4 regions of the Bilifractor sp. HCP3S3_D3 genome follow, and region 2 is predicted to be linked to each of the others. Evidence: riboswitches for the same ligand, from Rfam matches in the RefSeq annotation. Region 2 holds a riboswitch; each other region holds the start of a gene.
What was found. Region 2 has a riboswitch for thiamine pyrophosphate ahead of ACTNDI_RS12475 (thiamine-binding protein). Riboswitches for the same ligand answer to the same signal wherever they lie in the genome.

Region 1 (7,538 bases), on a different contig from region 2:
TTTGTCTTGTTCATCCGGGAAATCATCATTGAATTTCAATATGTGCGGTGTTATATTGGTATTACCAATCAAAGCAACAATCATGGTAAATATACCAGAAGGAGCAGTACAATGGGGTACGTTAAATGGAGCTATGAAACACTGAATCGTTTTTGCGCCGATGTTTTTCACAATTTCGGATTTTCCGATGAAGAGGGAAAAATCATCAAGGATGTTCTGCTGACCGCTGATCTCTACGGAATTGAAAGCCACGGCATGCAGAGGATGGTCCGCTACCACAAGGGAATTGAAAAGGGAACAATTCATCCGACCGCAAAGCCCGAAGTTGTATTTGAGACACCCGTATCCGCAGTTATTGACGGACATAATGGAATGGGCCAGCTCAATGCTTATTTTGCAATGAATAAGGCAATCGAGAAGGCAAAGACCACCGGTGTCGGAATCGTATCCGTCCGCGAATCCAATCATTTCGGAATTGCCGGATACTACGCAAAGATGGCAAGTGACCAGGGACTGATCGGTGTCGCCGCGACAAACTCTGAGGCGATCATGGTTCCCACGTTCGGAAGAAAGGCAATGATCGGCTCCAATCCGATTGCGGTTGCCGTTCCTGCCGACCCGTTCCCCTTCCTTTTCGATGCATCTACAACAGTTGTCACCAGAGGAAAGCTGGAGATGTACAATAAAGCCGGAAAACCGCTTCCGGAAAGATGGGCTCTCGACGCCAACGGTAATCCGTGCAGCGACGCGCCGACCGTTCTGTCCAATATCGTAGCAAAGAAGGGCGGCGGCATCATGCCGCTTGGTGGAAATGATCCTCTGACCGGAAGCCACAAGGGTTACGGATGGGGCATGGTCTGCGAAATCCTCAGTTCCATCCTCTCAAACGGCGTGAACTCGGATCAGTGCTGCACCTTCAAGGATAAAACCGGAATCTGCCATGGCTTCATCGCGATCAATCCCGCCTTCTTCGGAGATGCGGAAGCCATCAAGAAGAACTTCTCCGATTACCTTCAGAGACTTCGTGAGAGCCCGAAGGCAGAAGGTCAGGAACAGATCTATACGCATGGAGAAAAAGAAATTTTTGCAGAAAAAGACAGAAGAGAAAACGGTATTCCGGTAAACGACAATACCATGGTAGAGCTCAGCAACCTCTGCTCCTACCTGCACATGGACTTCAGCAAATACTTTGAGGGATATCAGGTCAACAAAGATTCCAAATTCTTCGCCGGCAATTACTGATTTCCTTTACAGCAATGCCTCCGGAGTGGTAACCTGTTCCGGAAGGCATATTGCGGCTGGACAAATTCTGTACGGTAACGGTTTCCACACAATAACCATTAATTTGACGATAACCAATATTTTTGTACAGCAGCAATTCTTATTCGGTAACAATTTCAATTCATATTCATAAATTCATATTCATATATGGAGGATAATCAAATGGATTACGCAAAGGAATCCCTGAAAAAGCACTATGAGTGGAAGGGTAAAATTGAAATCAAGCTGAGAGCTGAAGTAGACAGCGCCGAGGCGCTGAGCCTTGCATACACCCCGGGTGTTGCGCAGCCCTGTCTTGAGATCCAGAAGGATATCAATAAAAGTTACGAGCTGACCAGAAGATGGAACACCGTCGCAGTTGTAACAGACGGCTCCGCAGTACTCGGCCTGGGCGACATCGGACCGGAGGCAGGAATGCCGGTTATGGAAGGAAAATGCGCGCTCTTCAAAGCTTTCGGCGATGTAGACGCAATCCCGATCTGTGTAAAAACACATGATGTAGACGAGATCGTAAAGACCGTTTCTCTCATTTCCGGATCCTTCGGCGGCATCAACCTCGAGGACATCGCTGCTCCGAGATGCTTTGAGATCGAAGAGAAGCTGAAGAAGTGCACCGATATTCCGATTTTCCATGATGACCAGCATGGAACCGCGGTTATCACCCTTGCAGGCCTGATGAATGCGCTCAAAGTTGTCGGCAAGAACATCGAGGATATCAAGATCGTCACATCCGGTGCCGGCGCTGCCGGAATCGCTATCATCAAGCTTCTGATCTCCATGGGTCTCAAGAATGTTATCATGACTGACCGCAAGGGCGCAATCTATGAGGGCCGTGAAGGACTGAACCCGGTCAAGGAAGAGATGGCGAAGATCACAAACCGCTCACATGAGTCCGGCACTCTGGCAGACGTCATCAAGGGAGCTGATGTATTTATCGGTGTTTCCGCACCCGGCACACTGACTCAGGATATGGTTCGCAGCATGGCAAAGGATCCGATCATTTTTGCGTGCGCAAACCCGGTACCGGAAATTTATCCGGATGACGCAAAGGCTGCAGGCGCAGCAGTTGTATCGACCGGAAGAAGTGACTTCCCGAACCAGATCAACAACGTTCTCTGCTTCCCGGGCATCTTCCGCGGAGCTCTGGATGTACGCGCATCCGACATCAATGACGAGATGAAGATCGCCGCTGCAAAGGCAATCGCCGGCCTTGTCTCCGACAAGGAGCTTTCCGCAGATTACATTCTTCCGAAGGCATTTGATCCGAGAGTAAAGACTGCCGTTGCCGAAGCTGTCGCTAAGGCAGCCCGTGAGAGCGGAGTCGCAAGAATCTGAATATAATATTTTGACACAAATATTCTGACACAGTCAGAAAGGCTGCCGCAGCTTGTTTTCCTGTACGGATCACATCGCTGCGGCAGCCTTTTTTTACGCGAACAGTGAGCCGCAGCCGAATGTGAAGTATTCGTGTGCGGCGAGCGTCGCGATAGCGAGATAAAACTCGCGCAGCGTGTTTTATCTCTTTGCATTTTTCACGCTGTGTACTTTTGACTTTCCAGGGAGCATTTCTCCACCTTCTTACAATACATCCGTCAAAGCCACTCGCATCACGTATTTACAGCTTATCACGCTGTATTTTCTGGCAGACTATTACACCGCGCCCTTCCGCCTTATCACACGGTATTCTGCCAGCCTGCTGCATCGCGTCGTTCCAGCTCACATAGGATTCGTCAGCAATCCCCCGGATTCTGTCCCAGTCCTTTTCATAGCTGCTCTCGAACATCGCAACGGTATAATACCCGGCACCTGAAGCGGTTTCCAGACAATAGGCAGCATCCTCAAACACCGCCACATCGGACGGCAGGAGAGAGGTGCCTGTCTCATCGGCCATTTTCTCCCTGCAGAAATCATAGATGTCCGGATCCCGCTTTCCCCTGCCGATTTCCTCACAGCTCACAAAAAAGTCAAAATATTCCAGAATTCCGTTCCGCCGGAAACACGCCCTGGAAAGCGCGGTGTCATTTGCCGTTGCGACGCACATGCGCACACCCCGTTCCCGGAGGCTTCGGAGATAAGCGGCGGCTCCCTCCTTCAGCGGAATGTCCTCCTCGTAGTGCTTTCGTATCAGAGCGAACATTTCTTCCATCACTTCTCCGGGCGTTTTCGCAAGACTGTATCTGTGAATGAAATACGCCGAGCTTTCGGACATTGTCATGGTTTCGATCGGCGCAAGATCCTCCCGGGATGCATGAATGCCCAGACCGCCGAGATAATCCTCCGCGAGATGATCCCAGTACCGCATCGAATCCGCCAGCGTGCCGTCCACATCAAAAATCGCGTACTTTTTCCGCATTTCTCTGTTCCTCCTGACACCGGATGCCCTGATCCACCTTCTCCGGAGTCATATTGAAGACGGCATCGATCAGATCTGTGCGGAAGGTGGCGTTTCCGGTTCCCTTCTCCAGACGCTTCTGTTCCGCGATCTCTCCCGCAAGGCCCATCACCGTCATTGCACTCACGACAGCGCGGAAGGAATTCTCTCTGTCGGCACCGCAGAACGCTCCGATCAGCGAAGTAAGCATGCATCCGCTTCCGGTAATCCGTGCCATCGTTGCGCACCCATTATGGAGAATCACTGTCTGTTCTCCGTCAGTCACGATATCTGTCTCTCCGGATACGGCTATGACGCTTCGGATCCGCAGAGCCAGTTTTTCGGCCATCACAATACTCTTCTCGAGATTATCTGCGGTAATCTCATCCTCCGCGCTGACATCCACGCCCCTCCCGGTTTTCGCCTCAAGGCCTCCTGTCTCAATCGCACGGATCTCAGAGGCATTTCCCCGGATTGCGGTAAAATGGACCGTCTCCAGAAGCTCCCGGATGCTGTACCGCCGCAGCGTTGTGCTGCCGGCAGCGACCGGATCCAGAACAACCGGGATTCCCAGCTCATTCGCATGCTGTCCGGCAATGATCATGCTGTCTACCGATTCAATCGCTCCGAGATTGCAGACAAGGGCATTCATTCCCTCCACTCCCTCGCGGACCTCGCGAACATCCATCGTCATCGCCGGTGTTCCTCCTGCCGCAAGAATGATATTCGCGCAGTCATTGACCGTGACAAAATTTGTGATACACTGCACCGCAGGCTTCGTTTCCTGCACTTTTCGAAGAGATTCTCCATACTCCATCTGTTATGATTCCTTCCATAAAATGCTTCATCATTTTTTCAGTGGACTTCCCGGCCGCGGAAAATTTTTCATTTGTTCAGCTGCGCCTGCATCTTCGGCAGCGCCTTGGATCGCTTCAGCACCAGGAGAACCGCAATGGCGAGGGTTGCCCCCATCGCAGATGCTGGGCCGTAGTAGGGGATAAGATAAAAAATCGCGTATTTAATGTGAAGTGCCAGGTTGAAAATCACGCTTGCCAGTACCGCGCTGATGAATCCGGTTCCGATGACTTCTCCGACCCATGCTGCCCAGAGCTTATGCGTTTTTCTATACAGAATACCGGAAAGCAGGGCACCAAAAATCGCGCCGATCACAGCCTGAAAATCACAGCCGACCAGAGCCACCCGCATGCAGCCCGTCAGAAGAGCTGCGATGAAATTGTACCACGGGCCCAGAAAAACCGCCCCCATAACGTTGCAGAAGTGCTGAAACGGAGCCATGTGCGGAAACCATACAAAGGTATTCAGCACAAATCCGAGACATGCAAGCATCGCTGTAAATACCATTTTCTTCAGAGACAGCTTTCCTGCCCGTGACCCTTCCGGAAGCGGGGCAGCAGCAGAAGCTGCATTCTTTGCAGAAACCGTGGTTGTGTTCCATTTGTTTTTCATGATCATATCCCTTCCTTTTTAAGATTTAAAGAAATTGATGACGCGCCGGCTGATTGTCACTATGATCACCGGTCCGGACGCGAAACGAGATAAAACACGCTGTGCGAGTTTTATCTCGCTATCGCGACGCTTGCCGCACACGAATACTTCGCATTCGGCTGCGGCTCACTGTTCGCGTAAAAAAAACAGACTGCCAAACGACAGTCTGCATAAATACGCATAATCACAGCGATGCTCCCTACGTTGGCATTATCCAAATCAGGTTAATGGGTCGACAGCTGAAATCCGTCCTCTCAGCCCGATGCATCGGGCTCCCCAGTCTGTTTCTCTTGATTTTTCTAAAGCGTTCTGCTTTAACAGGCCTATTATAACACAATCCATTCAGAAAGTGCACACCAAATGTCAATCTATTGTTTCTGACCGCCAAATGTCAATCTACTGTTTCTGAACTGAGCAATTTTGATATTTCAGAACGTGTGCAGAAAAGCTTTGACGAGACAGATGTAGTTATTAAAGTAAATGGACATTAATCAGGGGCTTAGCCGCTCTTTTATTTTCTCTTCGGTCCGATACTCTGAGGGTGTCCGTTTGTAGTAGTGCTTGAAGCTCTTTCGGAAGCTGTATACAGAGGAGAAGCCGACTTCTTCTGCAATGGACTCGATGGATTTATCTGTCGTCTTAAGTAGATTTTTGGCTTCTGCCATCCGGATGTAATCTAAATTCTCTTGATATCCCTTACCCGTAAATTTGATGAGCAATCGCCGTGTCTGCCGTTCACTGTATCCAAAGAATTTGGCTAAGGATGAGAGTGAAATCTCCTTGTAGTGCTGTTGCATGTAACTCAGAATCATGGCTATGTCATAATTCTTTTCGGTGGGATCGTTATTGATCAGTTCGGAAGTAGAAGCATATTTGTTCATCAGTCTGGAGAAAAGGAGGGAGATAGATGCCTTTTTCTCCAGTTCCGTGTACTTTCGATAAGACGGATCCGTCTGAAGAAGATTAATTGTCAGGCTTTGGATAAGTGGATCACGTCCGGTGTGAAAAAGAATAAAGGTATCATTTACGTAATGAGAAAGGACATTAGTGAAAAAATGATGCAGAATATCATTTTCATAGGTATGATTAGAAAAAATCTCCCAGAAAGTAGAACTTCTGACCAGGATATTCACAAGAACGCAATCATCGTTGTAGGAAGAAAGAGCGTGTCTTGAGCCTAATCCCAGAATGACCAAGTCTCCCTGTTTCAGATCAAAAACGCTGTTGTCCGTATAGTTTCTTGCCGTTCCCCTTAACACATAGATAAGCTCGAAATAAGTGTGATAATGCCAGAAAGCTGGAAAATAATTGGGGGGAATCATAGCATAGACATCGGTATCAAATGCATCCAGTACATGATCGGGGATATACCTATTCGTAGGATCCATTTGTAGTTTGTGTAAGGTTTCGTCTTCGTTAAAAGGATAATTCAAATTGAATATATCCTTGTTAACAGTATTTCCTGGAATAGACCAGTCCACGTCCGGATGGTCATAATAGTATTGTCTTAAAAATTTAGTCTCTTTCAGAAAAAAATCTGGAAGCGTCAGTTTTACGTCAAAAGAGAAAGCTTGATTCATCTTTAAGCCTTTCTAATTCATTTTCCATGTCCGAAAAGTTATTTCCAATGTCTCCAATTTAGCTTTTTTCTCTATAAAAAACAAGTTATTTTTTATTTACAAATAAATGTTAGGCTTGTGCAAAAGGAGAGAAAAATGGGAGAGTTAAATGAAAAAATTAGTGTTAAAGAAAAAATCTCATATGCATTAACGAACCTGGGTAATATTCCGGTTCAGGCAATTTTAGGATCCTACCTATTGATTTTCTACACAAACATTGTCGGATTAAATCCTGCAGCATGTGCGACTCTGTTCTTGATAGCCAGAATCCTGGATGGACTGAATGATCCGCTGATAGGTTTCTGTATTGACCATGCTAAAACAACTAAGATGGGACATTTCAGACCGACTCTGCTCTTTGGTTCTATTGCCTGTGGCATAAACTTCTTACTGATGTTCTACGGACCCTATATGGCAACCGGAGGAAAGCTGGTTATCGCATATGTGACATACATTCTGATCGGTGTTCTGTTTCCGGTTATGGATATTTCCCTGAATAGTATGCTTCCTGTTATGACCTCAGATGTGAAAGAGAGAACCGCCTTAAGCTCTATCAAAGGATTTGCTTACATGGCAGGAATTTTCGGATTGAACATCGTAGCACCAATCATTATCGGTGATACAAACATCGCTGCTGGTTACTTCAGATTAGTTGTGATTGCAACTGTAATCATCATTGGTTTTTCTGTACTTGGAACCCTTGGCATTAAGGAGAGAATTCAGGCAGCACCCGACACAGAATCTTATAAGTTCAGAGATTT
Region 2 (7,538 bases):
AGCCTGTGCCGGGACAGAATCCTTGGCGTCCGCACACGGACAGATCTGTAAAATGCGTGTTACTCCTTTTATTTTACAGAAAACATGCTTGAGTATAGCTTAATATTCGTGTATCATGAGATAAATGGCTATGTTGCAGACATGCCAGGAGCTGTATTGATCCACGCGCAAGGGTGGCAGATAAAAAGGAGGTATAGATATGTTATTTTTCAGATGTGATGGATGCGGAAACTTTATTACTTTTCTGACGGAGAAGACGGCATGTACGCCGAAGTGCTGCGGCGAAACGATGAAGGAGCTTACACCGAACACGACGGACGCGGCGACAGAGAAGCATGTGCCGGTGGTCAGTGTTGAGAACGGAACGGTTACGGTCAAGGTCGGAAGCGTGGCACATCCAATGATGGATGAACATTATATCCAGTGGATCATCCTGGAGACAAAGAACGGATTCCAGAAGAGAGATCTGAAACCGGGAGATAAGCCAGAGGCGGTCTTTGCGCTCGCGGATGGAGAGGAACCAGTCGCGGCATATGAATACTGCAATCTGCACGGACTCTGGAAAGCGGAGATCTGATCGCAGTGACCGTACGGCACAAAAAAGGAGCGGCGATGCCGCTCTTTTTTTGTGTTGAAATTACATGGCAAATATTGTGCGGGATAGTAAAGTAGTAAGTAGAAATCCGTAGCGTATACAGAATGTTCCACAATTTATCGTATGGGCGTTTACAGGAGCATTCTTCAGAAAGAGATATTCGGAAAGGGAGGTATTTGTTATGTTAACAGCACGTGAAAATTTAATCGAAACAATAGAAGGCGGAAAACCGGATCGGATTGTGAACCAGTATGAGGGAATTGCTCTTCTGTTTCATCCTTTCTTGTTCCGTTCGCCGATGGTGCCAAAGGGAACAGAGGTCAAGGACGCAATTCCGAATGCCTGGGGTGTTTATAACGCATTTCCGAAGAACACGCCCGGCGCATTCCCTGTGCAGGACGCGGAGCATGTTCTGGTAAAGGATATTGATCACTGGCAGGATTATGTAAAAGTCCCGGATACGAATTTCACGGACGAAGAGTGGGGCAAATGTCAGGAGATGTATGACGCTGTCGGGGATAAGGCGATGAAGACCACATTTATTGCGCCGGGAGTATTTGAACAGTGTCATCATATGTGCAAGATCGATGATACGCTGATGGCGATGTATGAGTCCCCGGACGAGCTTCATGACATGATCAAGATGCTGACGGAGTTCGAGCTGCGCATTGCGGAAGGAATCTGTGATCATCTTCATCCGGAGGCAATTTTCCATCACGATGACTGGGGCAGTCAGAAGAGTACCTTTATGAGTCCGTCGATGTTTGAGGAATTTTTCGTAGAGCCGTATAAGCAGATCTACGGATATTATCACGATCACGGTGTAAAGTATGTCTTCCATCACTCTGACAGCTATGCCGCGACACTGGTTCCGGATATGATCGAGATGGGAATTGATGTATGGCAGGGATGCTTCTCGACGAATGATATTCCGAAGCTTCTCCGTGAGACAGACGGAAAGATTACCTTCATGGGAGGTATCGAGAATCATCTGGTAGATTTTGAGGGATGGACGGACGAGAACAATGAGGCGGTGATCCGGAAGACGCTTCAGGAAGACGGAACCAGATACTTCATCCCCTGCATCGCACAGGGAGGTCCCGGCTCCGTATTCCCGGGCGTATATCAGAGTATGTCTGATATCATTGACAAGATCAATGAAGAAAAGTATGGATTTACGAAGGAACAGCTGGAAGCGGCAAGAGAGCCGATTCAGATCATGTTCTGATCGCGGAAGGATTCCATGTTCAATCGGACCGGAGATGACAGGATCTCCATGGAAAGACGGAGATAGTATCTCGTTTGCGGATCATTCAGATCAACGGGATAGATTTCCTGTAATTTCCGGATCCGGTACATGACGGTGTTGCGGTGCGTAAAAAGGACTGCAGAGGTCTTGCTGACCGAGCGCTCGTTGTCGAGATAGGTCAGCAGGGTCTGAAAAGTCTCGTCATGGTTGGTTTCCTGATCATACCAGAGTTTGCGGATCAGCGGGTGGCAGGCGTGCACCCGCTCATTTTTTTCTGCAAAAAACAGAATGTAATCAATGGCATGGGGAGCAAATCCGGTGAGCCAGCCATCAGGCGTTTTCAGATCTGTGTTTTTTATTGCGAAGAGACACTGGTTCAGCATCCATGGAATCTCAGCAGTTCCCTTCGCACCGAGACTGAAGGCGGCCCGGATCTGATTGCTTTTATGCATCGCCGTGAGAAAATCGGTGAGATTCTGGTTCCCTTCGAGGATCTGGTTCGAGAGTACGAGTACGAAGGGGTCTTTTCGAAAAATTACGCAGCTTGGCAGATTGTGCTGCAGGATTCCGTATAGAATTTCGACCGACCGATAGGAATTCTGCCTGGAGTCCGGCTGAATGAGCAGCATCTGAAAATCGTCATTTTCGGTCCACTGCTGATACGTCAGCTGCATCTGAAGCTCTCTCGGGTCATAGGTCCGGTGAAAAATCAGGCTGTATATTGCGTTGAAACACGGACTGGATGCTCCGGAGAGGGTGATGGTGCCGAGTGCCGGTTCAAGGTACTGCGCAATTCGGTCAAGGATCTGGCAGTCGCCGGCGTTTGCAGGGCGCACCATCTCAAGAACGGTCATTCTTCCGCACGGTACACCGTTGAACTCAAGGATATAAGAAAGGCCTCCGTATTCCAGTGACGCAAGGTCGGCAGCGGTGAAATGATGCACGCCGTGGCGGCTCAAATCAATGTTGCTGTTGGAGAGGTCGAAAGCCTTAATTGCGTTCAGAGAAGAGTAGCCGTATCGGCTGATATATTCCCATTCCGGGTCTACGGTTGCGGGATCCGGATGCCTGCTTATCGCAAGAAGCCTGTTATTTGCGTCCTGTATGTTCATTGGATTTTGTATCATAAGCTCACAGGAATCGGTGATTTTCTGGAAATCATTCTTCTGAACAGCCTTCTGAATCCCATCTTCCCAGTCCTGGTAAAAATCAAAAACATCCTGAATGATTTCAAATGCTTCTTTTACGGTCACGTCATACAGATAGATCTTATCCCCTTCTCCGCTGCAGACGACGTAGTTTTTTTCCGGATAGACATGGACACAGTCCGTGGAATATACAAGCCTTGCACTTTTCAGTACCGGAGCAGCGTCCGGTCGAATACTGGTCTTAATATCCATTAAAGGAGAGAGCCGGTTGGCGATCATCCACATACTTAGTTTCATGATATTGTTTCCTTCATTATTTTTTATCCTCAATTATGAGTATAACATTTCTGCTGTTTCACAGCAAAAAATCAAAAACGTAAATTTGATATTTTGGCTTTTGGCTGTTTCATAGCACAAAAGTCAAAACTGTGAATTCGGTATTTTTTATCTTTCTGTTGTTTTACGGCACAAAATTCAAAGCCGTAAATTCGGTATTCTTGTGCTGACATGCTCTGTCCCGGAAAGGTTTATTTCTCTAGAATATTAACCATGAACAAGAATTTCGGTTTTCTGCAGTCCGGAAAGGTGCGCGCGGTTCCGGAAAAATGGAAGAAGACCGAACCTGATTAATTGCGGTGCGGCGAATTTACACGTATAGCAGTGTCGTTTATGCAGGACAGGAGGATTTACAAGGAAAATTTACAAGGAGGATAAAAGATGGAAGAAAAAAAGGTACGTGGCCCACAGCTTGCGGCGATCATGACACTGTATTTTGTCTCAATGGCGATCACGGTTGTGACCCCCGCTATGGCAACTTTTATGGAACACTGGCCGGACAAGGCAGAGTATATTTCCTATATTTCAACGCTCCCGACCTTATTCATCGTGATCGGCACATTTCTTGCCGGGGCGATAATGGGGAGAAAGATCAGGTACAGGACGCTTGCGATCATTGCGTCAGTCATTGCGCTGATCGGAGGCGTGGCGCCGGCGTTTTTTGACAATTTTGAGCTTACGCTGGTCTGCCGCGCGGTCATGGGTTTCGGAGCAGGTCTCATGGCGCCGCTCGGCAATGCGCTGATCGTTGGCTTGTATAAAGGACAGAAACAGGCAAGCATTCTGGGATATGGTACGCTGTTTATGAATGCCGGAGGAATTGTCCTGCAGATGTTGGGAGGATTCCTGGCAGGTACGGGTGAGAGAGGCTGGCAGATGGTATTCTGGGGGCATGCGCTCCTTATTGTTGCCGTGATCATGGCATTTTTCCTTCCGGAGCCGCCGGTGGAAGAGGTCGTTTCGAACAGTGGGAAAAAGGAGTCTGTCGGAAAAAAGGTGTATGTGATCGCAGCACTGATCTTTTTCTACAATCTGTTCGCGTTTCCGATCATGCTGAATATGTCGACGCTGTTTGTGCAGAGAAATGCCGGTGGTCCTGCAGTGGCAGCCACATCCCTCTCCCTGTACACAGTTGCCGGAGTGGCTGCCGGTTTCACCTTCGGTTTTCTGTTTAAGGCAGTAAAGAGGTTTGTAATTACTCTGGGGATGGCTCTGTGCGGAGTTGGTTTTCTGCTGGTCTTCGCCGGACACAGCATGATCGTCATGACCATAGGTCTTATTGTTGTGGGATTCGGATTTTCGACCTTCTTCCCCGCATTCATGACATGGATGGGCATGGTGACACCACCGAGCACGGTAGCAATGGCATCTTCTCTTATCCTTGCATGCATGAATCTGGGAGGATTTGTGGCTTCACCGTATAATTCGCTTCTGATGCGGATCTTTGGTGAGGATCATTTTATTCTTCCGATGATTGTGATCGCAATTGTATTCGATCTTGTGGCGGCAGTCATCTTTGTTTTTGCGAGTCCGTTCAAGAAGGAAAATACATAAGACAGAAAATACATAAGAAAGAAAAGAAGGACAGGAACGACGGGAAGAATAGATATAATCAGCCGGCGCAGGAACAGAGTTTTTGACGAAATTGAATGCGTATATTTTTCAAATTGAGAAGCTTACAGGTTGAGGAAAAGAGGAATAGATATGATTGGAAAATATATGAAAAGGGCATCAGAGAGAGATTATTCCAGGAACTGGGCACAGCCGGGTACATTTCCGTGGCTGATTCAGCAGCCGAAACCGCCGATCAGCGGGAGGCCGGTATCCGTGCGGGACAATTACATCCGTGCGGTCAAGGGAGAACAACCGTACTGGATTCCGTGCTATTTCTTTGAATCGAATACCATATGGCCGGACGCCATAGAGGAACATCCGGTTCCGGAGGTGAGCGGATATGACTGGTGGGGCGTATACTGGGAGATGGTCGACAGTATTAACGGTATGATTACCAAACCGGGAACCAGAACCATATCGGATTTTTCGAAGTGGAAGGAAGAACTGGAATGGCCGGATATCTCCGGGGTCGATTTTGAAGCGGACGGGAAGAAGATTCAGAAGGATCTGGATCCGGATCGTGTGCATATATACCAGTGTACGGAAGGCATTTTTGAGAGACTTCACGAGCTGATTCCGTTTGCGGAGTCATTGATGGCATTTTATGAGGAACCGGAGCTTCTGGCGGACTTCTTTGACAAAATGGCGGACTACAAGATCGAGACAACGCAGAAGGTATTCGATTATTACGGGCGCGTGGACGGCGTTCTGTATCACGATGACTGGGGCACCGAGCGCGCAGGCTTTTTCTCGAACAAGATGTTCGATGAGCAGCTTCTGCCTTATGAGAAAAAATTCCTGCATGATTTCGTAAAAAAGAATGGTCGGTTTGTAGAGCTGCACTCTTGTGGCAAGAACGGCCAGTATCTCCCGGAAATGATCGAAATGGGAGTGGATTACTGGAATCCGCAGCATCGTGCCAATGATTACGATGAATTGTTTGATCAGTGGAATACGAAAATGAGCTTCGCCTTTGATATTGATATACCACACGGGGCGGATGAGAAAGAAATCCGGAGAATTGTGCGTGATTTCGTGGATCATTACGGAGAAAACGGCAGAATCCTGGCGAGCGTAATGACGGATATGACAGATCCGAAACAGACGGACATCGCGAGGGACGAGCTCTACCACTATTCCCTGGAATACTACAACAGGCTTTATCACAGAGAGGGCTGAAGATATCCCTGCTGCAGCTGGCATATATATGATGACTGCAGCAGGGATACTCATGACGACTGGCTCCGGAAATTTCTGTCGGTATTATTTCGTATGATGTTTTGAAACTTTTTTGTCGATACTCAGAATCTCCTGTTCCGGGTTGTATACCACCTTGATGTATGCGGAGACAGACGGTGCGCCGGCGCGGATTGCGACATGCTGGCATTCCTTTACCACGTCCATCAGCTGGTCGTAGCTGTCTCCTTCGATGGCGGTCTCGAAAGGCCCCACATAATAGCTGAGGCCGGTGCTCTTGATGTAGGCGATAACCTCATCTACAATCCGGATCAGCTCTTCATCGTTGTCCACATCTGGTAATGTCTGAATGGCTACACTTGCCTTCATTTCTTTTTTCCTCCTTTTCCCTTTTCAACATCTTCGTATTCAACAGCCAACAAGGAAATCGCGCGCCGCAGGTGGATTTCTGCGTCTGTCGGCATAAAAAATGCAGCAGCACCGGAATGAATCAGGCACTGCTGTATCAAGGATGAAGAGCGGGTTTTCTACGGAAAAATCCTATGATTCTCTTTACGCTTCCTACGCTGGCATGATCCAGATCAGGTATAAGGGTCACAGACAACATCTGTATCTCAGTCCTTTCCGGCGGACTCCCCTGCTGTATTTCTATATTTTAGTCACTTTATTTTTCAGTGTCAATCCTGTGGCGGGTTAAAACAGCAAAGCAAAGGCAGCAAAGGATACCAAAGTTAATTGTTGATTTTGCCCGCCTGCCGCAGATTTAAAATGGAATCCTGCATCTTCGGTGGTATAATGTGCAGGTATGAGTTTGAAAGCGGGTTTGGGATATGACGAAGGATATGACGAAAGGGCCGATTCTAAAGACCCTGATACTGTTTACAATTCCCCTGGTTCTGGGAACGCTTCTTCAGCTTACTTATAATGCGGCAGACAGCATGATTGTGGGACGGTTTGTCGGAAAAACAGCGCTCGCGGCAGTGGGTACGACAAATCCTCTGGTTACCCTGGTTCTGCTTTTCACAAACGGGATCTGTCTCGGGGCGGGAATACTGGTAAGCACGCTGTATGGAGCGGGAAAGAAGGAGGAGCTGCAGAGACAGGTAAGTACGGGAATGATCTCAGGGTGCGTTTTCTCCGTGGCAGTCGCGGCTGTGATGTTTGTGGCAGCGAAGCCGCTTCTGATGGCGCTGCAGGTGGAGGCGGTCATTCTTCCGGAGGGAGTCTTCTATCTGAGGATCATACTGTTCGGCATGTTCTTCAGTTTTATCTATAATTATCTGGCCAGTATGCTGCGGGCGATGGGTGACAGCGTCTCTCCGCTGATTTTTCTCGGCGGAAGTGCGGTACTGAATATTCTCGGGGATCTTTTTTTTATCGCGTTACTTCACATGGGAGT
Region 3 (7,538 bases), on a different contig from region 2:
TTGACGGGAAGAGATCTGCAGGCGGCTTGTTCCGTCTGTCAGATTATATGAGGAAAGGGTATGGAAATCTCGGAATTTGAAAAGAAACGCGCCGCGAATCTGATCTGGAACGGAGCGGAGAATTATAGTATTGAGCCCGGATTCCGTGTCTTCGACAGAGAAGGGCACGCCGATCTGTACTGGAACAGTATCGTCGGCGCAGTACATAAGCACTATGACTGGGAGAAGCTGGAGAGATTCTACAACACCTTTCACGAGAAGATTGATCAGACGGCTTACGAGAGCCTTTTCTGGATCGCGATGGAGAATTGTACCTTCGAGAAGGAAAAGGATGTTAGGCCTGTTTTTCCTTATCTGAGACGGGAGTACGCAAAGCGTCAGCTGAAATCGCTGGAGGGAAGCTTCGCGCTGGAGGACTCTGCGGGGCAGAGAGTGCTGGCTGTGATGCACGGGCACTTCCGGAGAGTCCTGGGCGAGAATGAGGGACTTCCGGATGTCGTAGATGTGAAGCTTCTGAATGACATCGAGGTGAGCGGGGACCTGGATACGGATCAGGTGATCGACAGGATTGCCGACACTCTGGAGACGTACTTTACATACCGGCGGCCGGGATCAACGAAGCCGGTGCCGAAGAGCAGTGTTAATCCGTTTTCTTTGTTTTTCCTGCGGAGAAAGCAGAGGAGAGAGGCCGGAAATATGGGACCGATCCGCCGGCTCGCCTTCGGATACGGCGAGCATCTGTCGGAATACGGGAGTGAGGTTCTGGACCAGAGCCGTCTGAGCGTTGCTTTTGCGAAGTATTCTGCACAGACCGACGAAGGTTTAAAGGAGTATATCACAAATTATTTCGGGAAGCCTCTCTATGATCAGAAGACTGTGCGCCGGCTGGAGAAGGAGTACTGCACGGGAAATCATACGGATGTTCATCTTCATTTCACGGACGGCGCGTATGACGACGAGATGCTGAAGAGCGGTTTTGCGGGAAAAATGCGGAAGCAGGCGGTGGAGCAGGCGAAGGAAAATGAGGAGGCATTTCAGGAGAATGTCGCGAAATACCGCATGGAGATTCTCCGCCTGACGAATCGGATTCGGAATTCCATGCTGATGCACATGGACAATCAGGTGGTGAAGTCGAATTCGGGGAGGCTCGATGCGTCTTTGATCTGGCGCGGGCTTGAATTGGATGACGACCGTATCTTCCGGAAGGTACTTCCCGGGGACAGCGGCAATCTTTCGGTCGATATTCTGCTGGACGCGTCTACCTCGCAGGTACACCGGCAGCCGGTTGTCGCGGCGCAGGGCTATATGATCGCGGAGAGTCTTACGCGATGCGGAATCCCGGTCAGAGTGTATTCGTTTTGCTCGATGAATGGATATACCGTTGTAAACCTGTTCCGTGATTACCATGAAGTGAAGAAGAACCGGAACATCTTCCGGTATTTTACGACGGGGGCCAACCGGGACGGTCTGGCGATCCGCCTCGCCGCGGGAATGATCGAAAAAAATGATGCCGATCACCGGCTGCTGATTGTCCTGTCTGACGGAAAGCCGAACGACGCCATCAAGGTGCGGACCTCGGCGGGTTCATACAAGGATTATGCGGGCACAACCGGTGTGGAGGATACCGCCGCGGAGGTGCATCGGGCAAGGATGCAGGGCATTACCGTTCTGTGCGTTTTTACCGGCGATGAAAAAAGTCTTCCGGCAGTGCAGCATATCTACGGCAGGCATTTCGCGAGGATCCGGAAGCTGGATCTTTTCGCGGATACGGTGGGAAATATGCTGCAGACCTGTCTGAGGAATCTGTGAAGATGAATCCGGTTTTAATAGCATAGGTATCTGATACCTTTCAGAAAAATAATGGCCGTCTTATATCCCCGTAGCTAATGCAACAGGGATATAAGGCGGCATATGTTTTGGCAAATATGTTTTGGTAAAGAGAAAAATGTTTGATCCGTATCCTGGGATACGGATTTTTTTGATTCCTTTGTGTATGCTCGTGTTGTATCGGAAAGGATGGTGAAGAAAATGAAAGAAAAAGTTGGAGACGTTTTTTCTATTGCAAAAGATAACAATCCGGTTCCGGGATGCACCATCTCAAGGGAAGTGTACAGCGGTACCAATTCTATCACATACTTTTCATTAGCGGCCGGTACAGATATCAGTGCTGAAATTTATTCCAGCTATAAGCTGATTCTGGTGGCGGATGGAAGCATGGAAGTATATGGAAGAGAAGGATTTATCAGGGAACTGAATGCCGGCGGGGCTATCGTGACTCTGACAGATACCCCGATGGGAATGCGCACGCAGAAGGGCGTGGTTTACACGGAGATTTTAATTCGGAAGGAGGATATTATGAACAATACAATTAAGGCGGGTGAGGTATTTCAGCTGGCAGAGGTGGTTCCTTATCAGGCGGGCAGGATTGTGAATATGGATGTTGTCCACAACGATAAAATGAAATTTGTAGTGATGTCATTTGATAAGGGAACGGGTCTTTCCGAGCACGCGGCTCCGGGAGAAGCGATTGTTTTTGCGCTGGACGGAGAGGGAATCATCGGATATGAGGGAAAAGAGCACAAAATCAAAGCCGGCGAGAACTTTCATTTTGCTAAGGGAGGACGTCATTTTGTGAAGGCCTCGGAGAAGTTCAAGATGGCATTGCTGCTGACACTTGACTGACCGACGTTTACTGACAACTGAGTCTGAACTTGTACATATATATGAGTATTGGAGTAAGCAGAGATATGGCAAAGAAGATTGACTTTAACAAATCTGTGTATGAACTGGTGCAGGAGTACCCGGAGCTGAGAGACATCCTTTCCGGCGTCGGATTCCGGGAGATCACGAAAAAGGGAATGCTCGGTTCTGTCGGAAGAATCATGACGATTCCGAAGGGCGCGAAGATGAAAAATATCTCGATGATGGATGTGGTCATGGCACTCATGACGCACGGCTTTGAGATCGAGGGAGAAATGCCGGAGCTGAAAATGCCCTGGGAGGAAGCAAAGGACGCACAGGCAGCCGGTGACAGTGTGAGCCGGGAGGCGGCGCAGGCAGATGGTGGCAGTGTGAGCCGGGAGGCGGCGCAGGCAGAAGGCGGCAGTGTGAGCCGGGCGGCGGCGCAGACAGAAGGCGGCATGACTGAGGAGCGCAACGAACTTCTCAAGAGCTACCTGAGAAGACTCGGCAGCGGTGAGGACCTTGAAGCAGTAAGAGCCGATTTTGTGAAAAATTTCCGTGATGTTGATGCCTCCGAAATCATGAGAGCGGAGCAGGATCTTCTGAAATCCGGGACTCCTCTTGAGGAGGTGCAGAAGCTCTGCGATGTACATTCCGCGCTTTTCCACGGTGCGACAAGAGAAGAGAAGATCGCCAATGCGGAGAAGGCGGTAGAGGATTCTCTTATGAAGAAGATCGGAGACTCCTCTGTTGCAGCAGGGAAGGCCGGAGATTCCTCTGTTGCAGCAGGGGCGACAGGAGTTTCCTCTGCTGTAGAGAAGAAGAGAGCCGGTGCTTCTGTCGCTGAGCAGAGGACAGCAGACTTCTCTCGTATAGCGGAGATGACCTCAACGGCAGCTGCGGATCCGGGCGACCGCAAAGAGCTGGCGGCTTCGCTCGCGTCGGTTCCGGGCCATCCGCTGAATCTCTTTGAGAGGGAGAATCAGGCAATCGAGACGCTTCTTCTCCGTGCGCGTGAGGCTGTCGCCGGAAAGAGTGCGGACGACAGGCTTATGTCACAGCTTCGCGAGATTGCAGTTCACTACGCGAAGAAAGGAGATCTGCTCTATCCGCATCTGAAGGTGCGTTATGATATCTCCGGCCCGTCAGATGTCATGTGGACCGTGGATGATGAGATCCGCGACGAGATCAGTGCGCTTTCAAAGGATGAAGATCACGACGACGACTGGTACGGCCGGCTGTCGGCGGTGCTTGACCGGGCGGAGGAAATGATTTACAAAGAAAATAATATTCTCTTCCCGATCTGCGCGGTGAATTTCACGGCGGAAGACTGGTATTCGGTGTACCGGGACTCCGGAGATTATACGGAGATCCTCGGTCAGTCCTTTACGGACTGGGAAGAAGCGGAGCAGGCTCTGAACGCAGAGAAAAAGGCAGAAAAGCCTGGCCTCTCCCAGGGCGAGGTTGTGATGCCGGGCGGACATATGACGGTTCCGCAGCTTACAGCACTGCTGAACACCATACCGATGGAGATCAGTTTTATTGATGCGGACAACATCAACCGCTACTTCAATGAGGGACCGAAGGTCTTCAAGCGTGCGGGAATGGCCATTGACCGGGAGGTCTTTTCCTGCCATCCGCCAAAGGTAGAGCCCATGGTCCGCAGTATTCTGGACAGCTTCCGGGACGGAAGCAGGGACAGTGTACCGGTATGGATGGAGAAAAACGGAAGAACCATGCTGGTGAACTATCTTGCCGTAAGAGACCGGAAGGGCAATTATCTTGGGGCTGCGGAGCTGGTGCAGGATATGGAATTCGCGAAGGAACACTTCGCGGGTCACTGAATCAGCAGGAAAATGAATTGACGGTTTTGCTTTATCTGCTATACTGTAAATACAAAGAAAAACTGCTGGGGGAGCGGAAGCTGAGAGTGCCGTGCATGCGGCTGACCCTGATGACCTGATCCGGTTAATGCCGGCGTAGGGAAGCTGAGTCTGAATGCAGGCTGTGTGATCAAAGAAATGAATGTTTCTGAGAGTTCCGTAGCTTTGAAAAGTGAAATCCTCCCGCAGACAACTGTGAGGAGGATTATATTATGTCTGTATTTGCTACTCTTGGAAGTGACGGAGTATACCAGCTGACGCAGGTCGGCTACATTGCGGTGATTGCCGTGATCATTCTGGCACTGCTTCTGGTCTGCCTGATCCGGAAACCGGACCAGAAGGGTGTACTCGGTACGAGAAAGCTTGTGTTCTCGGCGATGGCAATCGCGCTTGCGACGGTCGCATCCATGATCAAGCTGTTTCATCTGCCGATGGGCGGCAGCATAACCTTCTTTTCCATGCTGCTGATATCGCTTGTGGGATATTGGTACGGCCTTGGGACAGGGCTGTTTGCAGGTCTTGCCTACGGTCTTCTCCAGCTGATCGTTGATCCCTATATTATTTCTCTGCCGCAGATGCTGGTGGATTATGTGTTTGCGTTTACGGCTCTCGGGCTCTCCGGTGTGTTTTCCGGGGCGAAGCACGGACTGATCAAGGGCTATCTGCTTGGAGTTGTCGGCAGGTATTTCTTCGCGGTTCTTTCAGGCTACATTTTCTTTGGAAGCTATGGCAATGAATACGGAATGTCGGCGATCGGATACTCCCTTGCCTACAATGCGATCTACATCTTCGTGGAGTGCGGCCTCACCATTGTGCTGCTTCTCATACCGGCCGTGAATAAGGCGATGATAAGGGTCAGAGGGATGGCGCTTGCGGGAGGTAATTCGAGACAGAGCGTGGCATAAGGCACGGGCGAGGCATTGAGACGGTGCGTGTGTGGGAATTTCCGGACGGTCGCAGTATGAGACGCTGAAGGCCGGAATGTCCGTGGATGATGCAGCGCAGGAATTCCCGGTCGGTCGCAGTATGAGACAGCATCCGTGTAAGTGAACATGCAGGAGGAATCAAAATGACTGTTTTTCTGCTGACAGTACTGATCGCTTCGGAGGTGGCGGCAACGTCGCTCCTGAAGTATACGCATCACTTTACCCGGCCGTTACCGTCAATTATCTGTATCGCGTGTTATTGTGTGTGTTACTACACCTTTTCTCACGTCATGGATCGTATGAACGTGGGCGTCGCCTACGCAATCTGGTGCGGAGTGGGACTGATCGCCACAAATGTCATCGGCTATCTGCTGTTCCGTCAGAAGCTGACCGGTGTCGGCGTCTTTGGAATCGTGCTGATTATCATCGGGTGTGTGATTGTAAACGTCTGGGGAACCAGATAGTGGGATACGGCAGATATGGAATACTGCAGATATAAAATATGGCAGATATAGAATACTGAAAATATATAATACGATACGGAAGATATGTAGAAGAAGGCCGCTGCGCAAACTGTTGCGTGGCGGCCTTCCTTGTTCGCTTGAAGATTCTGAACATATGGCCAGGTATCGCATCAGCTCCTCAAAAACGCAGACAGGATCGTTACACGCGAAGCGTGTGTAAGAGACTGGCCGTGATTTACGCGAATAGTGAGCCGCAGCCGAATGCGAAGTATTCGTGTGCGGCGAGCGTCGCGATAGCGAGATAAAACTCGCGCAGCGTGTTTTATCTCGTTTCGAAGGCAGCAGGAATGAGCAACACGAATGAGCTTTCTTTTTCGTTGATATTGCCGGAATGTTCCTGTATAATTCAAAATCATATTTAGTTGATAGGAAATATAATAAATGCAGAAATGTAATGCAAAAACGTGGCTGAGAGCCGGTATTATGAGGAACTGCGGCAGTGAAGTGGCGTTATGAGGAACTGCGGCTGTGGGCTGGCATTAGGAGAAGCTCCGGCTGTGGTTTCGTAACATAATGAGCGGCAGGTGTATTTTTTCTGGAGGAAGGGACGCATGAAGAGCATGATCAGGAGAGTGCCGGTTCCGATAGCAGGAGTGATGCTGGGTTTTGCGGCATTTGGGAATTTTCTGAAGAGCTATTCGAATCTTGTGTGGATTCTCATGGAGCTGGTATCCGTGGCGCTTCTGGTGCTGCTGGTTCTGAAGGCTCTTCTGTATCCGGAAGATTTGCGCCGGGATATGAAGAATCCTGCCATAGCCGGCGCTGCGGGGACTTTTTCCATGGGACTGATGTTCCTCGCGGTCAGTCTGAAGAGTGTCAGCGTTCCGGCTGGTGTGTCAGTCTGGTGGGCGGCGCTGGTGCTTCACGCGGTGCTGATCGTGTGGTTTACAGCGTCCTTTGTGCGTTGTTTTCAGCTGAAAAAAGTATACATGACATGGTTTCTGGTCTATGTGGGCATTGTGGCGGCTGCGGCGACGAGCCCTGCTTTCGGGATGCAGGCGCTCGGCAGAGTGCTGACGGTTTACGGTCTGGCAGCGACGTCGGTATTGATGATCCTGATGGCGGTCCGTTATCGTAAGCTCCCTGCGGAGAAGCTGCTTGCGCCTCTGACGGCGATCTGTGCGGCGCCGTTCAGTCTGTGCCTGGTGGGATATCATCAGTCCTTTGAGACAAAGGATCCTGCTGTATTTCTGGTGATCTTTCTGTTCTCCAGCGCCTTCTATGTGCTCGGACTGGTACAGGTATTCCGATACATCGGGGGAACATTTTATCCGTCATTTTCGGGATTTACGTTTCCGTTCATCAATACCGCAATCGGAACCCGGCTGACATGGAACGCGCTTCGTGCGGGGGACTGGGGGAAAAACCTTTCCGGATTTGTGCCGGGACGGGGAAATGATATTGTGACTGTATTTTTGGTACTGGCAGATGTAGAATGTATAATTGCCGGGATTTTGCTGGGTATTGTTTTTTTCAGGTATGTTGTGTTTTTGTCCGGAAAAGAACAGACAGCAGCTGCCGGC
Region 4 (7,538 bases), on a different contig from region 2:
GCGCCATGGATTCCTTCACAAGCCTGTCGCAGAACTTCCGGCAGCTGTTCCTGTCAATATTTTCCTCAAAGTCGATCAGAAAGGACTCCTGCTTTTCGAGTTCCTTCATCCTCCCGTCAAAGTACCGACCGATCCAGTCGTTGAGCTTCTGATTCGCCTCCGCCAGCTCCTGCTGTACTCTCGCGACAGCCTCTGCTGTCTCATGGGGCTTCGCGGAGAGCATATGGGAGATCTCCGTGTTCTGATCCACCTTCCGCTCATAATCGAGAAGGGCCTTTCTGCCGCAGACCAGCTCGATCCGCACGCCTTTCTTATAATGAATCATGCTGATACATTTCACCATGCCGATCTCGCCGGTTCTCATCACATGGGTCCCGCAGCAGGCGCAGATATCCGCTCCCGGAATCGTGATGATCCTCACCTTCCCGGTCAGCTCCTTCTTGCTCCGGTAATCCAGCGTCTCCAGTTCCTGTCCCTCCGGAAAGCTTTCTTCTACAGGAACATCGCTGCGGATCACTGCATTTGTGTCACGCTCCACCTCCATCAGTTCTTCCCAGGTCATGACTCCGCTGATATCAATGGTGACGCATTCCTCAGTCATATGGAATCCGACATTCTCGTATCCGAAACGTCTGTGAATCAGACCAGATAGGATATGCTCACCCGAATGTGCCGTAGTATAATCCATTCGGCGCTGCCAGTCAATGACCCCGTGTACCTGAGTTCCGACGGCGATTTCCCGATCCGTCGTATGAACGATGTGATCCCCATGCTTCTGAACATCCCGCACCGGAATAACCGTCTGTGCGTCAGTCCGGAGGATACCGCAGTCTGAAGGCTGACCGCCGCCTTCCGGATAAAACGCCGTCCGGTTCAGCTCCACGTGATAGCCCTTCCCGCACGATTCGCAGGAGATCACCTCCGCGTCAAACTCTTTCAGATATGGTCTCTGATAGTATAATTCATCGAAATTTTCCATCGTTGTCTTTTTCCTTTCCTGACAGGTGTGGAGCACTGCCTGTGCGTATTCGCGTTTTCGCCGTGTTTCACACGGCTTCACGCTCATACCTCTGTTGCCTTCGAAATCGCATACAGTCTCTTACGCGCGCTTCGCGACAGGCGACCTGTCTGCGTTTTCGAAGAGCTTATTATTATATAGTGCCGCATACTGTATAAGTCCACGCGTCACTTCGCTGCTTCGCAGCTTCCGTGCCGCTAACAGGTATTCGCATTCCCGCGTTGCTTCGCACCGCTCCATGCTCATACATGTTAGCGTCGTTCAAGCATGCAGTTTTCTGTGCATGCTTCGCATGCCCAAAAACTGCCCGCTTGACGACGGCTTTATACAGTAAATCGGCAGATATTTATCCTTTTCCGAACAAATATCTGCCGATCTTTTAGGTCTGTTTAACACGCTTTCTGAACGCTGATTATAAGGCGTACGCGCTCAGATACTCTTCCATCTGTGAATTGCCTTCCGTGAACTCAATCTCTATCGGTTCAAATCCCAGAGCAAATACTCCCATGATTGATTTGCCGTCCGTCTCACTTCTGCCCTTCCGGACCGTGACATCCTCTGCGCATTCTCCGGCAAGTTTAACAAATGCTACGATATCCTCGACCCGGTTGAATTTCACCTTTGCCTTTTTCATCTCTCATGCCTCTCCTCATATTCAATTTCGGTCTTCGATATCTACGGCCGACTTCCAAATAAATATTGTCACAGGCTCCGTGAAAACTGATGCGGTATGTTATTCTTCCATGACCCGCGGTTCTCCGGAGACCTTACATAGATATTTTATCCTCTTGACACTGAAATGCAAATCTTTCGGGAGCTTCTGCATGAAATTCAGGACTTACTTCTATAATTTTTGTGAAAATACCGGGAAATTTTGTGCATATCTGCTACGCATTCTCATCCCTCATAATCAAATATCGCCTTCTTCTCAAGGTATTTTCCGTAGTTTCTTTTCCAGGTTTTGTGGATTTCACTGTCGTCATAGACAGGCAACGCCTCCGGTGTCATCCGGATCCGGATCAGAACATCGTACCGGTTTGCCCGGTCAATCACATTTGGAAATACCTCAACCGATTCAATTCCTTCAATTCCGGTGAGACCCGCGAACAGTTCCCGGATCTCCGGCAGAAGATTTTCCTTCTGCTTTTTGGATATTTCCGCATTATATTTGGCCAGTATGCAATGATACATTCTATTACCTCCAAAATCGAAAACTATATGTGCTTCGAAAACGCAGACAAACCGCAGCTTATACATTTTGTGGCAAGATTATCGTATGACCGTTTACCACATGCCTGCGAAGCTGCCATTACCGCCCGGATTCTGTCCCGCGAACGGATTTTTCTCGATCTTGATGGCATCGTACAGCGCGGCGCTCGTCTGCGCCATATAGGGATCTACATAGAAGATACCGACCAGCCCGAAGGTAATGCCTGAAAGAATCACCCACAGAAGAAACGAAAGGTCCAGCACAAATGCCTTCCATTTATTTCCGTACATCATGTTTCTGCTGATCTGGAACGCTTCCTCCATCGGCATGTCCGGATATTCAGCCAGAAGATACGGGATCATCCGGTATTCATACCCTTTCACGATTCCCGGAATCACGAAAAGCAATGACCAGAGGAAGGTATAGAGATCACGGAAGAACATCACCTTTACCACGTTCTTGTAGGAGTGATCAAATCCGTACATGATTTCGCGAAGCTCCGCTTTCTGGTGAAGATTCGTATAAAAGAATCTCCGCACCCCGACTTCCAGCGGATTCAGCAGAAATACATCGGCCACAATCGCGATAACGGCGATCACCAGTGTCACCAAAAAGATGATTCCGGCAGCCATCAGCCACACACCAAACATCCCGCCGGGAATGCCGCCCGGTCCCGCATGAAATCCGAAAATATCCGTGTCTCTGCCGGAAACGATATCATAATTCAAAATTCCGTTGCAAAATCCGGATAACGCTCCTCCGCCTGATCTGCTGTAAGATCCTCCGATCGCCAGCGAAAGAAGAAGTCCGGCAAGAACAGCTTTCCAGTAATTGCCCCTGAATACCTCTTTTGACCGGTTTTTTAATCCGATCCTAGTCCACATACTGCTCCTCCTTTTCTGTGCTGCGGCAAATATTGCAGTATATTCCAACATCCGCGGCAGCCCTGTGGCAGCTTCCGCCTCGCGGCGAAATCTGTAACCATGATTCTCAACCTTAAGTATACAGAATCCAGTGCCGGTAGGAAAGCATTTTCTTTTTTATTCATGCGACAGAAAAAAAACAGGGATTTCACAGAACCTCTGTCCGGTGCTGCCGGCTGCTGACCTTAAGTCAGCCCCAGGATAACGGCAGGCTTGTGAAATCCCCGCATAATATCCTCTGATCAGAGGATATCGATATATTAGAGAATATCGATATATTCTCCCGCCAGCGCTTTATTCATGCTCCGCACCGCGCAGAACTTTCCGCACATGGAGCAGGTGTCACTGTGATCATCCTCTGGCGCCCGGCTGTCCCGAATGGACTTCGCAGTATTCGGATCAAGCGCCTCCTTGAACTGAGCATCCCAGTCAAGCTTCCGCCTTGCATCCGCCATCCGATCGTCCTGTTCCCGCGCACCCGGAATGCCCTTGGCGATATCTGCCGCGTGAGCCGCGATCCGGCTCGCTATTATTCCCTGACGTACATCGTCTATGTTCGGAAGCGCAAGATGCTCCGCCGGTGTCACATAACAGAGAAAAGCAGCGCCGCTCATCGCCGCAATCGCCCCGCCGATCGCAGCTGTGATGTGGTCGTAGCCTGGCGCGATATCTGTTACCAGAGGTCCGAGTACGTAGAAGGGCGCTCCCTTGCAGATGGTCTGCTGAACCTTCATGTTTGCGGCGATCTGATCCATCGGCACATGGCCTGGTCCTTCCACCATGACCTGGACATCCCGGTCCCACGCCCTCTGCGTCAACTCACCAAGCCTGAGCAGCTCGCCAATCTGACAGCTGTCCGTCGCGTCCGCAAGGCATCCCGGCCGGCAGGCATCACCGAGGCTGATGGTCACATCATGCTCCCGGCAGATCTCCAGAATCTCATCATAATATTCGTAGAAGGGATTTTCGTTGCCGGTCATCGCCATCCACGCGAATACCAGACTTCCTCCTCGGCTGACTATGTTCATTTTCCTCCTGCCGGCCTTGATTTCCTCAATCGTCTTTCTGGTGATCCCACAGTGCAGCGTCACGAAGTCCACACCGTCCTCTGCGTGCAGACGCACGACATCCACAAAATCCTTTGCACAGAGGGTCGCAAGATCCCTCTGATAATGAATCACGGAATCATAAATCGGAACCGTGCCGATCATCGCCGGACATTCACTGGTCAACTTTCTGCGGAACGGCTGGGTGTTGCCATGACTGGAAAGATCCATGATTGCTTCAGCGCCGAGATCGACGGCACTGAGAACCTTCTTCATCTCCACATCATAATCCTTCACATCACGGCTGATACCGAGATTTACATTAATTTTCGTCTTCAGCATACTGCCGATGCCGTTCGGATCAAGCCCCTTGTGCGCCGGATTCGCTGGGATAACCACCTTTCCCTCTGCTACCCAGTTCCGGATTTCCTCCTCCGTTCTTCTCTCTTTCCCTGCCACAGCCTTCATCTCCGGAGTGACGATCCCTTTTCTCGCCGCCTCCATCTGCGTATGATACTCTCTCATCTGTAACCTTGTCCTTCCTTTCGAATTCTCTAAAATAGAATAAAGTCACTGGCGCTTTTCGCGTGTGACGCTCCTGTCTGCGGTTTCGAAGAGCTGTTCTGGTATAATACTATATAAACTGCGGATTTCTCCGTGCTTCGTGGTTTCGAAGAGCTTATACACAAAAAAAGACGATACCCAAATGGATACCGCCTAACAGACTACATAAAAAACACCAGTGCTCGCACTTCCCTACGTTGGCATTATCCAAATCAGGTTCTCGGGTCGTATCTCATGTGATACCTCTCAGCCTTCCGGCTCCCCATGTTTTTCTATTCTATTGTTCTGTGCCGGCCCGGATGTTTCCCTGAAGCCAGGAGCAATGAGCCTCACAATGGGTTCATGATAACACATTCCCTTATTTTCATCAAGCGTACTTTTGCGCGGAAAATCAACCATTTTCAAAATTCTTTTTGATAGCCGATCTGGATTAACGACTTCCGGCACTTAGTCATACATATGCCTGTTATCTCTATTGACAACACTCAAAATCGCTAAAGGCGCATTTCATTCAGGCATTTTTCCTCAATGCAAAGTGGGGATAACCGAGAATTTTCTCCCGGTAATAACCGGTCATTGAATACACGACTTCGCGGTTCTCCACGATGCTCTTCCCCAGAACACGAAGTACAAGTCCATAACGATCAAGCAGAGACAATCCGAACCGGACCTCCTCGGAACCGGTGAATTTCTGATTCAGAAAATTTCTCAGTTCCTCCAGCATAGCCTCGTCGACACCTTCATCAATGATGACAGCGGAATTGTAGTTCATGGATCCCTCAAAGCATCCGATTTCATGCATATGATCCTCTTCCGGGTTGACGAGCAGAAAGTCATGGAACAGAAGCCGACCATCCATCCGGATATCGGTCTTCAGCCCGATATCCCGGTACTGGAATGGTTCCTCGTCCTCCGACCACCCGGCAGTCAGACCGTCGGTCATAATCAGTCTGGATCCCGAAGCCATCTGGATCTCCGTGTTCTGACGAAATCTTGCCCTGGCATATGGAATCGTCTCATCAATATAATACTCCAGGAAGGAATCCTTTCCGATCTTCACCCGATTGTTCTGACTCGTCAGTCTTCCCCCGTCGCACTTGTAGATATAGTTCGGGGTCTGTGTCGTCACAATCGCATGACACTGTTCCTCAAGCGAAACCTTCTGAAGGTACGTCTCCCCCTCGGTAAAACCGCCGCCGGTGCTGATCAGAAAGTAATAGGGAACGTCGCCTGCAGCCGGAATATTCCCGGAAATCCTGGAATTTCCCCTGCGATAGGTCGACTGTGCCACAGTTCTCCCATTTCGGTTTGTAAATCCGAGGCGGATTTCTCCGTCAAATTGACTTTTCATTCAAGGTCCTCCAGAAGACAATCCTTCTTCAGCCACCGCACAACATCCTCGAGACCTTCGTCCGTTTTCAGATTCGTAAACACAAAGGTACCGTCTCCGCGAAACTTTCGGGACGTCTCCCGCATGTTCTCCAGATTTGCTCCGACATAGGGCGCGAGATCGATCTTGTTGATGATAAACAAATCCGACTTGATCATTCCCTGTCCTGCCTTTGCCGGGATTTTCTCGCCCTCCGCGCAGTCAATGATGTAAATGGAAAAATCTACCAGCTCGGGGCTGAAGGTTGCCGCGAGGTTATCGCCTCCGCTCTCAATGAACATCAGATCGAGGGTGTGGTTGAAACGCTTCTCCAGCTTCTCCACCGCCGCAAAATTCATGGACGCATCCTCACGGATCGCCGTGTGCGGGCATCCGCCGGTCTCCACCCCGATGATTCTGTCTGCATCCAGTACAGAATGGGATACCATATACTCAGCGTCCCACTTCGTATAGATATCATTGGTGATAACCGCCATGCTGTATTCATCCTTAAGCCTTCTGGTAAGCCTCTCGATCAGCTGCGTTTTTCCGGATCCTACCGGACCTCCGACTCCGATTCTTACTGCCCGTTTCATGATTCATTGTCCTTTCTCTGTGATGCGCTGCCGGATCATATTCCTGTCAGATGATTCCGGTATCCTGATTCTCTGATTCACTGCTCCTCGAATTCCTGCTTCTCGCATATACTACGACATGAACAATCTCGCTTCCTGTGTCTCGTGACAGATCTGCGCCAGTTCGAGACCGGGAATGTTCGCCCCCAGATATTCCTCATCCAGATCCGACGTTCGGTCATAAAGATCCGTGATCAGGAGCATGACGTCATGCAAAATCACCTGTCCTTCTCTCTGACCGAGGGGGACGGAGCGGACCGCGTTCTGCACAAGCGTGGAAGCCACACTGTAGCCGTACAGCTCAAAAGCATCCCGGCAGTCAATTCCCTTTTCATGGGCAAAAACAGAAAAAACGATCGCGGGGCTGCCGAAGTATTCGTCCTCATCCATCATCTCCGCGTATCGGTTTAAAAATGCATATCTGTCCCCGTAAATTTTCCGGATCAGCGCCGCCATCTGTACAGCGATCATCCGGCTTCCCTCGCGCGTCTCTCTTGCTGCCACGGACCGGTTGATGATGTCATCGTATCTCAGAAGCTCCTCCTCACGTCCCTCATCCAGAGCGCGGCTGCATAAAATGACCAGCAGTCCCTCTCCATAGCGGTACTGAGAGCGGAAATAGTTCTCCAACCACTCCCGAAACTGCGGCGCCTTACGGATGACCCGCCTCGACAGATAATTTTCCATTCCGAAGGAGTGATTAAAGGTACCGATCGGAAAGGTCGAATCACAGATCTGAAATGCCTCCAGCAACTCTTTTTTCATTCTGCTAT

Region 1: it holds a riboswitch for thiamine pyrophosphate, as region 2 does, so the genes downstream of both, thiW (energy coupling factor transporter S component ThiW) here and ACTNDI_RS12475 (thiamine-binding protein) in region 2, are expected to answer to the same signal.
Region 3: it holds a riboswitch for thiamine pyrophosphate, as region 2 does, so the genes downstream of both, ACTNDI_RS03835 (energy-coupled thiamine transporter ThiT) here and ACTNDI_RS12475 (thiamine-binding protein) in region 2, are expected to answer to the same signal.
Region 4: it holds a riboswitch for thiamine pyrophosphate, as region 2 does, so the genes downstream of both, thiC (phosphomethylpyrimidine synthase ThiC) here and ACTNDI_RS12475 (thiamine-binding protein) in region 2, are expected to answer to the same signal.

The regions. Positions count from the first base shown of each region.
Region 1 covers NZ_JBQHWP010000010.1:4,672-12,209, reverse strand. Annotated here, with positions in the region: gene ACTNDI_RS07360 (Ldh family oxidoreductase) at 112-1,242, shown strand; gene ACTNDI_RS07355 (NAD(P)-dependent malic enzyme) at 1,444-2,616, shown strand; gene ACTNDI_RS07350 (HAD family hydrolase) at 2,897-3,634, opposite strand; gene thiM (hydroxyethylthiazole kinase) at 3,609-4,469, opposite strand; gene thiW (energy coupling factor transporter S component ThiW) at 4,538-5,119, opposite strand; TPP riboswitch at 5,338-5,447, opposite strand; gene ACTNDI_RS07335 (AraC family transcriptional regulator) at 5,650-6,738, opposite strand; gene ACTNDI_RS07330 (MFS transporter) at 6,874-7,538, shown strand, end outside.
Region 2 covers NZ_JBQHWP010000025.1:11,401-18,938, reverse strand. Annotated here, with positions in the region: gene ACTNDI_RS12505 (DUF1284 domain-containing protein) at 1-51, shown strand, start outside; gene ACTNDI_RS12500 (desulfoferrodoxin family protein) at 200-577, shown strand; gene ACTNDI_RS12495 (uroporphyrinogen decarboxylase family protein) at 777-1,823, shown strand; gene ACTNDI_RS12490 (PucR family transcriptional regulator) at 1,808-3,289, opposite strand; gene ACTNDI_RS12485 (MFS transporter) at 3,710-4,882, shown strand; gene ACTNDI_RS12480 (uroporphyrinogen decarboxylase family protein) at 5,033-6,121, shown strand; gene ACTNDI_RS12475 (thiamine-binding protein) at 6,206-6,508, opposite strand; TPP riboswitch at 6,681-6,788, opposite strand; gene ACTNDI_RS12470 (MATE family efflux transporter) at 6,970-7,538, shown strand, end outside.
Region 3 covers NZ_JBQHWP010000004.1:140,959-148,496, forward strand. Annotated here, with positions in the region: gene ACTNDI_RS03820 (hypothetical protein) at 61-1,809, shown strand; gene ACTNDI_RS03825 (cupin domain-containing protein) at 2,029-2,682, shown strand; gene ACTNDI_RS03830 (DUF438 domain-containing protein) at 2,748-4,526, shown strand; TPP riboswitch at 4,584-4,685, shown strand; gene ACTNDI_RS03835 (energy-coupled thiamine transporter ThiT) at 4,778-5,470, shown strand; gene ACTNDI_RS03840 (DMT family transporter) at 5,635-5,955, shown strand; gene ACTNDI_RS03845 (TDT family transporter) at 6,567-7,538, shown strand, end outside.
Region 4 covers NZ_JBQHWP010000016.1:44,983-52,520, forward strand. Annotated here, with positions in the region: gene ACTNDI_RS10380 (alanyl-tRNA editing protein) at 1-1,066, opposite strand, end outside; gene ACTNDI_RS10385 (HPr family phosphocarrier protein) at 1,431-1,652, opposite strand; gene ACTNDI_RS10390 (Dabb family protein) at 1,916-2,209, opposite strand; gene ACTNDI_RS10395 (DUF975 family protein) at 2,303-3,112, opposite strand; gene thiC (phosphomethylpyrimidine synthase ThiC) at 3,412-4,722, opposite strand; TPP riboswitch at 4,934-5,036, opposite strand; gene ACTNDI_RS10405 (urease accessory protein UreD) at 5,273-6,112, opposite strand; gene ureG (urease accessory protein UreG) at 6,109-6,726, opposite strand; gene ACTNDI_RS10415 (urease accessory protein UreF) at 6,838-7,530, opposite strand.